DNA from 3 places in the Motilimonas thetidivivens genome. Region 3 is predicted to be linked to each of the others. Evidence: predicted binding sites of a transcription regulator. Region 3 holds the regulator's gene; each other region holds the start of a gene.
What was found. Region 3 encodes sigma-54, which starts transcription at its own class of promoters, with help from an activator protein. Its sites were predicted from a motif close to GTTGGCACGNNNNTNGNNT; they were not measured.

Region 1 (4,234 bases), on a different contig from region 3:
TATCGATGCGCTACTCAACGATACCGACGGTATTGATTTAGTAAAACGTATTCGTATGGGTGAGACCTCAGCGGTTGCGGATATTCGCGTATTAGTCACGCATTTTGATGTGCAACGTGAGCTATTAGGCATTAACAGCTTACTTGATATTCAAGGTTTGCTGCTTAAGCCGCTTGAAGACAGCCGTTTGAAGCAAATGCTAATGGTGGCAAGTAAGTCTGCTGTGGTACTTAAACCACAAGCTGCATACGAATTAGTACCAACAGAAGTATTAAGCAAAGCAGCAGCATTAAAAACAGCGGCAAACTAAAAGCGCTGATAATTAGACAGTTTAAACAAAAGTTTAAAATAAATAACACCAGAGCTGACTTAGGATGAGACTTTCTGGTTTACCAGTTGCAAGTTTAACGATTGCAAAAAGTTGAGTGCTAAGTTCAAGCTCTAAGGTAAAATCCTCAATCGGGCAAGACTGACAATAAGAGGTTCGATTTTGGAGTTTGAATTTAAGCGTGACGTGCTATATAAAACAATAAGGTGCCAATTTTCCATGGGCCATGAGGCAATGGGAACTTGGTTGGAGCAAGAGCTAAAAACCGATCTTGCAGGCATAGCGCGCTTATTAGAACAAATTCAACTGCTCCAGCAACAAGCGCTGGAGCAGTTTGAATTATTAGGCAGTGAGTTCTCGCTGTTTCTTAATCAGGATGAGGCAAAAGTGATTGCCAACATTCTACTTTCCGAGCAAAGTGAATTACCCGAAGATCTTCAGTATTACGATGAAGAGAGTTTAGCCTTAGCTGGGCTAGAAGACTTTGAGCAAATGCTGCGTTCTTACCAACAGTTTATTTGCGAAGATCTTTGATTCAGTGAAGCCATTTTTTTATTTCATTAATAGCTCACTTTAGCGCGCATTTTTTTTACATTTCCTTTTACCGTTTTGGCATTAAGGCGTCTTGCCTTTGCGGCTCGACTTGGTTTGGTCGCAATACGCCGTTTTTGCACTACATTAGCTTGCTGGATTAATTTAACTAACCGCTCAAGGGCTTCTTGTTTATTAGTGTCTTGGCTGCGAGATGTTTGCGCCTTAATGATGATATCGCCATTTTTGCTGATGCGCTGATCGCTCATGGCACTTAATCCTTCCTTATAGGTATCAGGCAGCGAAGGCGACATTAGAAAGTTAAAGCGCAGTTGGATTGCGCTACTGACCTTATTGATGTGCTGCCCGCCCGCACCCTGCGCTCGGATATGAGTAAATTCAATTTCCTTAATCGGAATTATTACCCGCTGTGAAATGATGATGTGATCCACTGTATGTTCTCTTGCTTTGTCCTCCACAGTGTAACGTTATTTATCGCCGAAGGGATAGGTAGGGTTGAAAACACGCTTGCTTTATTAATGAACCCTTTGCCCCGTCAATGAGCATTGTTAATGACATGTTGCATTGTTCTGGTGCACAAAAGTCATCCTTAAAATAATAAAAACAATAAGCTATTGAATATTAATGATTTTAAAAGTTGGCACATGACTTGTAATAAGTATAAGTAACAAGAATTAAAAATGATGCTTAGGGAGAACAATATGAAAATGATTAGTGCGATTATCAAACCATTTAAGTTGGATGATGTACGCGAAGCGGTCGCTGAAGTTGGGGTAGAAGGCCTAACAGTGACAGAAGTGAGAGGGTTTGGCCGTCAAAAAGGTCATACCGAGCTCTACAGAGGGGCGGAATACAATGTTGATTTTTTACCTAAGGTAAAAATTGATATTGCGACTAGCGATGACAATGTTGACCGTTTAATTGAGGCTATCACCGGTGCTGCTTATACAGGCAAGATTGGTGACGGCAAAATTTTTGTTTATGAGCTCTCTCAAGTGGTGCGTATTCGTACCGGTGAGCTAGACAACGAAGCACTGTAAGGGAGATAGGATCATGGAAAACACTGTGATTGAATTGCGCTTCGCGCTAGATACATTTTATTTCTTAATGTCAGGTGTATTAGTTATGTGGATGGCGGCAGGTTTCGCCATGTTAGAAGCTGGCTTAGTACGCTCAAAAAATACCACCGAGATTCTAACCAAAAACGTCGCCCTCTATGCGATAGCTTGTACCATGTACTTGTTGGTGGGTTACAACATCATGTACGTTGATAATGCGGAAGGTGGATTTTTACCTAGCTTTGGCGCACTCATTGGAAGCCAAGCAGACGGTGCCGATCACTCGCTTGAGTCGGACTTCTTCTTCCAAGTTGTATTTGTCGCAACGGCCATGTCTATTGTTTCTGGCGCTGTTGCTGAGCGTATGAAGCTTTGGGCTTTCCTTGCCTTTAGTGTGGTATTAACGGGCTTAATTTACCCGATTGAAGGTTACTGGACTTGGGGCGGCGGTTTCCTATCTGCTGCAGGTTTCTCTGACTTTGCAGGCTCAGGTATTGTTCACATGGCGGGTGCTGCTGCGGCATTGGCTGCGGTATTGTTACTCGGTGCTCGTAAGGGTAAATACGGTAAAAACGGTGAAGTGCATCCTATCCCAGGCTCGAACATGCCGCTTGCAACCTTAGGTACCTTTATCTTGTGGATGGGCTGGTTTGGCTTCAACGGTGGTTCACAACTGCTTATTTCTGATGCAGAAAATGCAACAGCAGTGGGCCAGATTTTTGTTAACACCAACGCAGCTGCGGCTACCGGCGCTATCTTTGCTTTGGTTGTGACCAAAATCAAGTGGGGTAAAGCAGACTTAACCATGATGCTTAACGGTGCGCTTGCTGGTCTCGTTGCTATCACGGCTGATCCATTATCTCCAAGCCCATTATTTGCTGCACTAATCGGTGTTTTAGCGGGCGGTCTAGTGGTATTCAGTATCGTAGCGTTCGATAAAGTTAAAATCGATGATCCTGTAGGTGCGATTTCGGTACACGGTGTGTGTGGTCTGTTTGGTCTAATGGTCGTGCCGTTCTCAAATGCAGATGCCACTTTCGGTGCACAGCTATACGGTGCTGCGGTTATCTTTGGCTTTGTATTTATCGCGTCATTCATTGTCTGGGCGATTTTGAAGCAAACCATGGGCATCCGTGTTGGCGAAGAAGAAGAGTTAAGTGGTATGGACATTCACGATTGTGGTGTTGATGCTTATCCTGAATTTGTAACGGTACGTCCAAGCCGTTAAACCCTTGAGGAGACATTGATTAATAATGTCTCCTCTTTTTTTTAACACGTTGTCTACGTTTGCCCCAATTTGTTTGGGGCTTTTTTGTTTTTGGCCTAAGCTTAATACTCAATTATTCCTGAATAGGAATGATTATTATCTTGTTTCTGATGACAAGGATAAAAAAATGGATATAATAAACGAGATAGTAATCGTTATCATTACACCTAAAGGAGTTTAAAGTGAAAAAAGGCTTATTTATTGCCGCTAGTCTGTTAGCCAGTGCATTTACTGCACCATCGGCATTGGCTGCTTCAGAAGAAGTAAACGTATATTCTTACCGTCAGTCATTCTTGATTGAACCTATCATGGAAAAGTTTACTGAGCAGACAGGCATTAAAGTGAATATCGTATTTGCTGAAAAAGGTCTGGCTGAGCGTCTTGAGCGCGAAGGTAAATTAAGCCCTGCTGATTTGGTGTTAACCGTTGATATTAGCCGTTCACTTGAACTTGTTGAAAAAGATCTAGTGCAACCCGTGCAAAGTGAAACGCTAGAAGGTAATATTCCTGCCCAGTATCGTGACCCTGCAGATCAATGGTTTGCACTGACAACACGCGTACGTAATGTTTATTCTTCAAAAGATCGTCTAGGTAAATTGCCTACTTTGAACTACGAAGATTTAGCTGATGCTAAATACAAAGGTAAGATTTGTACTCGCAGCGGTAAGCACCCTTACAATGTTGCACTAATCTCATCGATGATCGTTGCGCACGGTGAAGCAGAAACCAAGAAGTGGTTAGAAGGCGTAAAAGCTAACCTAGCGCGTAAGCCACAAGGTAACGATCGTGATCAAGTAAAAGCCATCAAAGAAGGTTTTTGTGATGTTTCTCTAGGTAACAACTACTACCTAGGCAAAATGGTGAACGATGAAAAACAAGCTTCTTGGGCAGCGGCTGTAGAAATTAACTTCCCTAACCAAGAAAACCGCGGTACTCACGTCAACATCAGTGGTGTATCTCTAACAAAATATTCACCAAATAAAGACAATGCAGTGAAGCTGATGGAATTCTTATCAGATGATGTTGCAC
Region 2 (4,234 bases), on a different contig from region 3:
TAGAGTTACTACTTTTTAAGCTGATGGGACGCCAGCGTTACGGTATCAATGTGTTTAAGGTAAAAGAAGTTCTGCAATGCCCGCCGTTGACTTCCATGCCTAAGTTACACCCGGTTATTCGTGGGGTGGCTCATATTCGCGGCAAGACCATCTCGGTGATTGATTTGAGTTTAGCGACAGGCGGGCGCCCAATCGAAGATTTGTCTAAATGCTTTATTATCATTTCTGAGTACAACCGCTCAGTGCAAGGCTTTTTAGTTAACTCAGTTGAACGCATTATTAATATGAACTGGGAATCAATCATGCCTCCGCCGCAAGGCGCAGGGCGCTTTAGTTACTTAACCGCGGTAACAGAAGTCGATAATGAGCTGGTTGAAATTATCGATGTTGAAAAAATACTAGACCAAATCTCTCCGGTTAATACCGATGTTAGCGAAGAGCTGAAGACGCCGGATACCAGTGAAAAAGTGCATGGGCGTAAGATTTTAGTTGCAGATGACTCCAGTGTTGCGCGTAATCAGGTTAAGAAGGCGGTTACTTCATTAGGCGTAGAGTGCATTTTGGCTAAAGATGGTAAAGAAGCCCTTGTAATGCTGAAAGAAATGGCTAAAGATGGCCCGATTACCGATCAAATTGCGCTTATCATCTCAGATATTGAAATGCCTGAAATGGACGGCTACACCCTAACCGCTGAGATTAGAGCAACACCCGCACTCAAAGATTTGCACATCATTTTACATACCTCATTAAGCGGGGTGTTCAACCAAGCTATGGTAAACAAAGTAGGAGCTAACAACTTTATCGCTAAGTTTAATCCTGATGAATTAGCAAGTGCTGTGAAAGAAGCTGTAAATAGTTAAGAATTAAGGGCATTGATTTGACTGCTAAAATGTTGTCTGACGAAGTATATAAACAATTTTCTGACTTTCTTGAAGTTCAGTGCGGTATTGTTTTAGGGGCAAATAAACAGTACTTGGTTAAGAGCCGTTTATCTCCGCTATTAAGCCAATATAAGGTGGATTCGCTCCCTGAGCTGATTCAGCGTTCAATGAGCTTTCGTGAGCGCGACCTGAGAGCATCGGTGATCGATGCAATGACGACAAACGAAACGCTTTGGTTTCGTGATACTTACCCATTTCAGTTATTGGTTGATAAATTATATCCGGAGTTAAGCGTCAATAAGCGACCACTTAAAATTTGGTCGGCTGCGTCATCGTCTGGGCAAGAGCCTTACTCGATTGCAATGTCGACTTTGGAATATCAAATGAAAAAGCCGGGCGCTATGCCCCATGGTATTCAAATCCTTGGCACGGATATATCGAGTGCTATGCTAGAGCATTGTAAGAAAGGCGAGTATGACTCTCTCGCGCTCGCTAGAGGGCTTTCGCCTGAGCGTAAGCGTCAATTTTTTGAGGCGATTAATGATGGCTCAGGACGGATGCGGATATCAGATAAAGTCAAAAAGTTGGCGTCCTTTCGGTCGTTCAACTTACTTGATAGCTACACCTTGTTAGGTAAGTTTGACATTATTTTCTGTCGCAATGTGCTTATCTATTTCTCGCCTGAGGTTAAATCTAAGATCCTCAATCAATTTGCTAATGCTTTAAACCCAGGCGGATATTTAATGTTAGGGGCATCTGAGTCTTTAACCGGATTAACAGATCGTTATGACATGATCCGCTGTAATCCGGGTATTGTCTATAAACTTAAGGAGCCAGCACCTCGACGCTAGCTCTAAGTAAAAGCGGCAAATTGCCGCTTTTTTTATGGCAACACTTTTCCTCTCGATTTTTTCAATCCCGCTATTTAGATGCACATCTGCTAGTAAATCATTTTATTTCAATTGCTTACTCTGATTATTTGCAAAGGGGATACCTTATCAAAGGTGCTTTGTATTTTTGGCACGCAGTTTGCTTTGTTTCTTGTTAGTTAGGCAGGAGGACTTATGGCCATTAATTTTGACAGAGCATTGGGTATACATCAGCACACCTTAGGCATTCGTGCGAGGCGCTCTGAGATGTTAGCCAGTAATATTGCCAATGCAGACACGCCAAATTACAAAGCAAGAGACATTAATTTTGCTGATGCCCTTGCCGCAGCTAAATCAGGGGGCGGTTTTTCACTCGATAAAACCAATACGCGTCATTTTTCTATGCAAAGTAATCTCCAACCGGGAATAAAATTTCGCACCCCCACTCAACCTGATACAGGGGATGGCAATACGGTTGAAGTTCAAGTTGAGCGTAACCTTTTTATGCAAAACTCCATGGAATACCAGGCCAGTTTAAGTTTTCTAAACAGTAAAATAGCCTCCCTCAAGAAAGCGATAAAAGGACAATAATTATGAGCTTATTCAGAGTATTAGACGTCTCCGCATCAGGGATGAGCGCACAATCTGTCAGACTTAATACCACTGCCAGTAACTTGGCTAATGCCAACAGTGTTAGCAGCAGTGTGGATAAAACTTATCGGGCTCGTCACCCTGTTTTTGCCGCAGAATTGAGTAAGGCGCAAGGTCAGCAAAGTGCTAACGTGAAAGTTAAAGTGCTTGGTGTGGTAGAGAGTGAAGCACCGCTGATTAAGGAGTATCTGCCGGAGCATCCGATGGCAGATGATAATGGGTTTATTTATCGCTCTAATGTTAATGTTGTTGAAGAAATGGCCAACATGATGAGTGCATCACGTTCATATCAAACCAATGTGCAAATAGCGGATGCAGCAAAGCAAATGCTGTCAAAAACGTTGCAATTGGGTAAGAGTCAGTAGGGGGCATTAAATGAGTACGATTAATAATGTCTCGGCCAATGGCCTTTATTGGGAAGAAAAGAGCATTTCCGATAAAGCTGCTGAAGCCAACAAAAAAGAGTTAGATCAAGAAGATTTCTTTTCCTTACTCTCTCAGCAGCTTGCATACCAAGACCCTTTTAAACCGGTTGATAACGCGCAAATGGTTGCTCAAATGGCTTCGTTTACTACCGCTGAAGGTATTGCGGATATGGGTAAACAGTTTGAGGACATGAACACCATCATGAGCTCAACGCAAGCACTTCAAGCTTCGGGCTTGGTTGGCCGTAATGTGTTAGTGCCTACCGAGCAAGGTCATCTTGCAGAAGGTAAAACCCTTGAAGGGGTGGCGATTTCAGGTCAACCCATGCAAAACCTGACAGTTCGTGTTGAAGATGAAAAAGGCAACTTGGTTAAAGTTATTCGCATGAACGATCAGCCAGCTGGAAACGTCCGATATAGCTGGGATGGCACCAATGAGGCCGGCGAAATGATGCCGCCCGGCAATTACAAAATTAAAGCAAATGCAAGAGTGAATGGGGAAAGCGTCGATTTACCCACGGCTAACTATGGTCACGTTGAAAGTGTCAGTTTAGCCGGCGGTAAAAACGGTGTGGTATTAAACTTGCAAGGTATTGGCAGTGTATTGCTTGGTGATGTGCTTGAGGTGTCTCAAGTGGGGACTAGCAAGCCAGTTACGAAACCAGAAACACCTGACACTGACTCAGGTGACACTGTTGAGCAAGCAGCTGCGCGGCTTAAAGCGCAAATGGGAATTTAACCTTAGCTTGCTTGATAAGATTGAAATAGGAGAGTAGTTATGTCTTTTAATATTGCTTTGAGCGGCATTAATGCGGCACAAAAAGACCTTGATGTTACCGCTAATAACATAGCTAACGTCAATACCTTTGGTTTTAAAGAGTCGCGAGCCGAATTTGCCGATGTTTATGCTACATCGATTTTCTCAAATGCCAAAACCAACTCGGGTAATGGTGTAAAAACCGCACAAGTTGCTCAGCAGTTCCATCAGGGTAGCTTGCAATTTACCCAAAACGCCCTTGACTTGGCCATTACGGGTGAAGGCTTTTTTGTTACCGCTGAAGATACCGTGACCTTGACGCGTAACTATACCCGCGCAGGGGCTTTTAACCTTAATGCTGACAATTATGTGGTAAATGCCAGTGGTCAATATTTACAAGCTTACCCAGTTGATCAAAATGGTAATCCTTCTTCGGTTAGTATGGCGGCAACGCGCCCATTGCAAATCAGTACCAGTGTTGGCTCACCAACCAAAACTGATCAAGTGGATATGACATTTAACTTGCCTTCTGGCGGCAGCCAACATGATATCGGAGATTTTGACCCGACTAATCCAGATACCTATACCTCATCGACTTCGGTAACGGTTTATGACTCTTTAGGTGAGCCTCATGTGGCACAAACCTACTTT
Region 3 (4,234 bases):
ATGTAGGGCCTGTTAATCTTTTAGTTTTTCCAACGTTCGGTGGCGGATCTGTACTTGATGATCGGCTTTAAAATACTCGGCTAATTTTTCGGCGATGTAAACAGAACGATGTTGCCCGCCTGTACAGCCAATCGCAATGGTGACATAACTGCGGTTGTTACGCTCAAGGTGAGGCAGCCAAGTACCAATTAAATTTTCCAGTTGCCAAATAAACTTAACCACTAAGGGCTGTTCGGACAGATAATGTTGTACGTCGGCATCGAGCCCTGTTTGCGGCTTTAATTCCGGCACCCAGTGCGGGTTAGGTAAAAAACGAGCATCAAAGACATAATCTGCGTCTTTAGGTAAGCCGTTTTTAAAACCAAAGGATTCAATCACCAGCACGAGTTCATGATTCTTTTGTCCCAGCACGCGCTGTTTTACCAATTCGCTGAGATCATGAATCGACATATCGCTGGTATCTATGCGCAGATCCGCGGATTCAGATATTGGCTCCAGTAGCGCGGTTTCTTGATCTATGGCTTGAGATAAAGATAACTTCATCTTAGCTAAAGGATGCAAGCGGCGCGTTTCACTGTAACGACGAACCAAGATGGCGCTACTTGCGTCTAAAAACAAAGTAGTTAGCTCTACTTGTTGCGCTAATCCCTGAATGGTGGTGTGCAGCTCATTAGGATCAAGCGGTAAGTTTCGCACATCAATGCTAACTGCGACTGCCTCATAATTGTCCTGTAAGCTTGTGATTAAAGCCGGAAGTAAAGGCAGTGGCAAATTGTCGACACAGTAATAACCTAGGTCTTCTAGTACCCGCAACGCTACCGTTTTACCAGAGCCTGAGCGACCACTCACTATGGTGAGTTTCATATTTTTTCCGTTTAAGGTGTGCAGATCACATCAAACAGCTCTGCATCGGTTTTCGCTGCACGCAGCTGACGACAGATTTGTTTATCCGAGAGTTTACCCGCAATAAGTGACAGTGTTTTTAAATGTTCGCTACATTGGCTTTCTGGTACCAAGACGGCAAACAATAAATCGACAGGTTGATTATCGATGGCGCTGAAGTCGATAGGGCTTTCGCATTGGATAAAAATTCCCGTAACGGGATATTCATCGCTGATCCTGGCATGGGGAATAGCGATACCGCAACCCACACCTGTGGTGCCAAGGCGTTCACGTGTGAGCAGATTTTCAAACACCACCTTAGCGTCGATGTTAAGTTTGCCAGCTGCTAACTCGCTAATGATTTCTAGGGCTTTTTTCTTGCTTGAACAAGAAACTGCACTTAACGTGCAGTCTTGGGTTAATAATTCATTAATTTGCATATTTGAGTTAAGACTGTTTCAGCTTTTCCTTGTGCTTGATCACTTGGCGATCTAATTTGTCAACCAAAGCATCTATTGCAGCATACATATCAGTATCTTGGGCAGTAGCGAAAACCTCACCACCGGTTAGGTTAATTTTGGCTTCCGCAATTTGGTTTAATTTTTCGACGTTAAGTATCACCAAAACGGAATTAATGCTATCAGAATGTCGTTCAAGTTTAGAGAATTTCGTTTCTACATAATTGCGCATTGAATCAGTGATATCAATGTGGTGACCTGATAGGTTTATTTGCATATCGACTCTCCTGTTACTGTCTATAATAGACTCTTGCGTTGGTTAGAAGGCGGAATGTTTAATGATTCTCTATATTTAGCTATTGTTCTGCGGGCAACTTTGATGCCTTGATCGGCCAGTAGCTGAGTGATTTTACTGTCACTTAGTGGCTTGGCTGGTGTTTCGGCTGCGACTAGTTTTTTAATGAGTGCGCGAATGGCCGTTGATGAACATTCACCGCCACTTTCAGTTGCTACATGGCTGGAGAAGAAATATTTTAGTTCAAAAATACCTCTTGGGGTGTGCATGAATTTTTGCGTGGTAACGCGAGATATGGTCGATTCATGCATTTCCACTGCCTCGGCCACATCGTTCAATACCATAGGTTTCATGGCTTCATCGCCGTATTCAAAAAAGGCCACTTGATGCTGTACGATACAATTCGCCACCTTCATTAGGGTTTCATTGCGGCTTTCAAGGCTTTTAATAAACCATTTGGCTTCTTGCAAATGTGAGCGGATAAATTGGCTGTCATCGCTATTGCGCGTTTGTTTGGCAAAGGCGGCGTACTGATCATTGACGCGTATTTTTGGCATGCTGTCGGGGTTAAGTTCAACCACCCAGCGGCCCGCTTTCTTTTGTACCGAGACATCGGGCACTATGTATTGGGCGTCGAGTTCAACCACCGCATTACCGGGGCGCGGCTCTAAGGTGTGAATTAAACGCATGACCTCGCGCAGCTCTTCTTCTTTGAGCTTGGTCTTACGGCTTAACGTTCGGTAATCGCGGTTTGCCAGTAAGTCCATGTGCTCTTTGATGATGGCAATGGCTTCGGCTAACCAAGGTGTATCGGGTGATATTTGGTTTAATTGGATCAGCATGCACTCCTGTGCGGAGCGGGCTCCAACACCGAGGGGATCAAAGTGCTGCAGCCGTTTAAGCACGGCTTCTACTTCATCTAGCTCAACCTCAAGATCATCGGATACGACACTTTCTAAAATATCTTCACTGGAAACGGTGAGGTAACCTGATTCATCGATGGCATCAATAATCGCTAGCGCGATGGCGCGGTCGGTTTCACTAAATGGCGTGAGCTCCATTTGCCATATCAGGTGATCTTGTAGGTTAGCGCTGGTTTCACCTTGGTAAATATAGTCGCTGTCATCCCCACCTGAGCCAACGCCTGTGCTGCTTGAGCCCGCATTGGTGGTGAAGGTGTCATCCCACGTCGAATCAGTGGGTAGTTCATCCGGAATATCGTTTTGCGCCATGGCTTCACTGGTTTCAAGCTGGCTACTGGTATCATTGTCGTAGCTGGGCTCGTCGCCGCTATGCTCGTTTTCTTCAATTTCGAGCAAGGGGTTAGACTCAATGGCTTCTTGGATTTCTTGCTGTAACTCTAATGTAGAAAGCTGCAACAAGCGAATGGCTTGCTGTAGCTGAGGGGTCATCGTTAACTGCTGACCTAAACGCAACTGTAGGGTTGGTTTCATTAAATTCCTGTTACATCACTCAATAGGTATGAGAGCTTGGATGTTGGGGTGAGCTCAAGCATCCAAATTCGGGTTACCTTTAAAACTATAGCTTGAATTGATCGCCAAGGTAGACTCGTTTTACTTGTTCGTTTTGTAAAATTTCTGCCGGCGTTCCCGTGGCAATCATTTCCCCATGGCTCACTATATAGGAATATTCACATACATCTAGTGTCTCTCTCACATTATGATCAGTGATTAATACACCTAAGCCTCTGTCTCGTAAGTGTTCTATGATTTTTTTTATATCAATTACTGAGATAGGATCAACCCCAGCAAAGGGCTCATCGAGCAAAATAAATTGCGGATCGGCGGCCAATGCTCGCGCAATTTCAACCCGCCTTCTTTCACCACCCGACAGGGCCATACCTTTACTGTCTTTAATATGGGTGATGTGAAACTCCTCGAGCAGCTCATTGAGCCGGTCTTGTTTTTGTTCACTAGAAAGTTCATCACGTATTTCTAATATGGCCATGATGTTTTGCGCCACGGTGAGACGGCGGAAAATAGACGCTTCTTGTGGCAAATAGCCAATCCCTTTTTGTGCTCGTACATGCATGGGTTGACTTGAGATCTCTTGATCATCGATAAAAATTTGCCCTTCGTCGCGTTTAACCAGGCCAACTACCATGTAAAAGGTGGTGGTTTTTCCCGCTCCGTTGGGGCCGAGCAGACCCACGATTTGGCCTGTTTCAACTTGCAGGCTAACGCCATTGACCACACGGCGGTTTTTATAACTTTTTGCTAAGTCTTTTGCTTGAAGGATTGCCATTATTGCGCCGTTTCATTAGATGAGTTTGATTTATTTTTTTGCTCTACTTGTGCGGGAAGAAACACGGTTCGAGTTTGCTGATCGCCTTTTTCACCCTCAATTTGGCGCGTGGTGATGTTGTAAGTAATCTTTTCCGCGGTGTAATTACTATCTAACTGCGATAGGGTGGCTTTTTGTGTCAAAATAATTTGATTGGTTTTTTTCAAATAGCGAATTTTGTTGGCGCGAGCTTCAACGGGTTTGCCATCGTCCATCATTTGATAGAAGGTCGCCGGATTGCCGGTGGCGATCATTTCTTCTTCACCCGCTTTATGGCGGATACCGACTAATTTGC

Region 1: the regulator sigma-54 is predicted to act here: its motif matches at 1,517-1,535, upstream of glnK (P-II family nitrogen regulator).
Region 2: the regulator sigma-54 is predicted to act here: its motif matches at 1,898-1,916, upstream of flgB (flagellar basal body rod protein FlgB).

The regions. Positions count from the first base shown of each region.
Region 1 is NZ_JBKFDK010000019.1:60,519-64,752, forward strand. It holds gene ACK8OT_RS14080 (winged helix-turn-helix domain-containing protein) at 1-310, shown strand, start outside; gene ACK8OT_RS14085 (YacL family protein) at 491-862, shown strand; gene arfB (alternative ribosome rescue aminoacyl-tRNA hydrolase ArfB) at 889-1,311, opposite strand; gene glnK (P-II family nitrogen regulator) at 1,582-1,920, shown strand; gene ACK8OT_RS14100 (ammonium transporter) at 1,934-3,166, shown strand; gene ACK8OT_RS14105 (Fe(3+) ABC transporter substrate-binding protein) at 3,388-4,234, shown strand, end outside.
Region 2 is NZ_JBKFDK010000001.1:37,755-41,988, forward strand. It holds gene ACK8OT_RS00190 (chemotaxis protein CheV) at 1-860, shown strand, start outside; gene ACK8OT_RS00195 (CheR family methyltransferase) at 878-1,732, shown strand; gene flgB (flagellar basal body rod protein FlgB) at 1,946-2,341, shown strand; gene flgC (flagellar basal body rod protein FlgC) at 2,344-2,766, shown strand; gene ACK8OT_RS00210 (flagellar hook assembly protein FlgD) at 2,777-3,565, shown strand; gene flgE (flagellar hook protein FlgE) at 3,605-4,234, shown strand, end outside.
Region 3 is NZ_JBKFDK010000007.1:138,425-142,658, forward strand. It holds gene ACK8OT_RS07630 (HPr family phosphocarrier protein) at 1-2, opposite strand, end outside; gene rapZ (RNase adapter RapZ) at 13-864, opposite strand; gene ptsN (PTS IIA-like nitrogen regulatory protein PtsN) at 876-1,322, opposite strand; gene hpf (ribosome hibernation promoting factor) at 1,330-1,617, opposite strand; gene ACK8OT_RS07650 (RNA polymerase factor sigma-54) at 1,638-3,089, opposite strand; gene lptB (LPS export ABC transporter ATP-binding protein) at 3,175-3,900, opposite strand; gene lptA (lipopolysaccharide transport periplasmic protein LptA) at 3,900-4,234, opposite strand, start outside.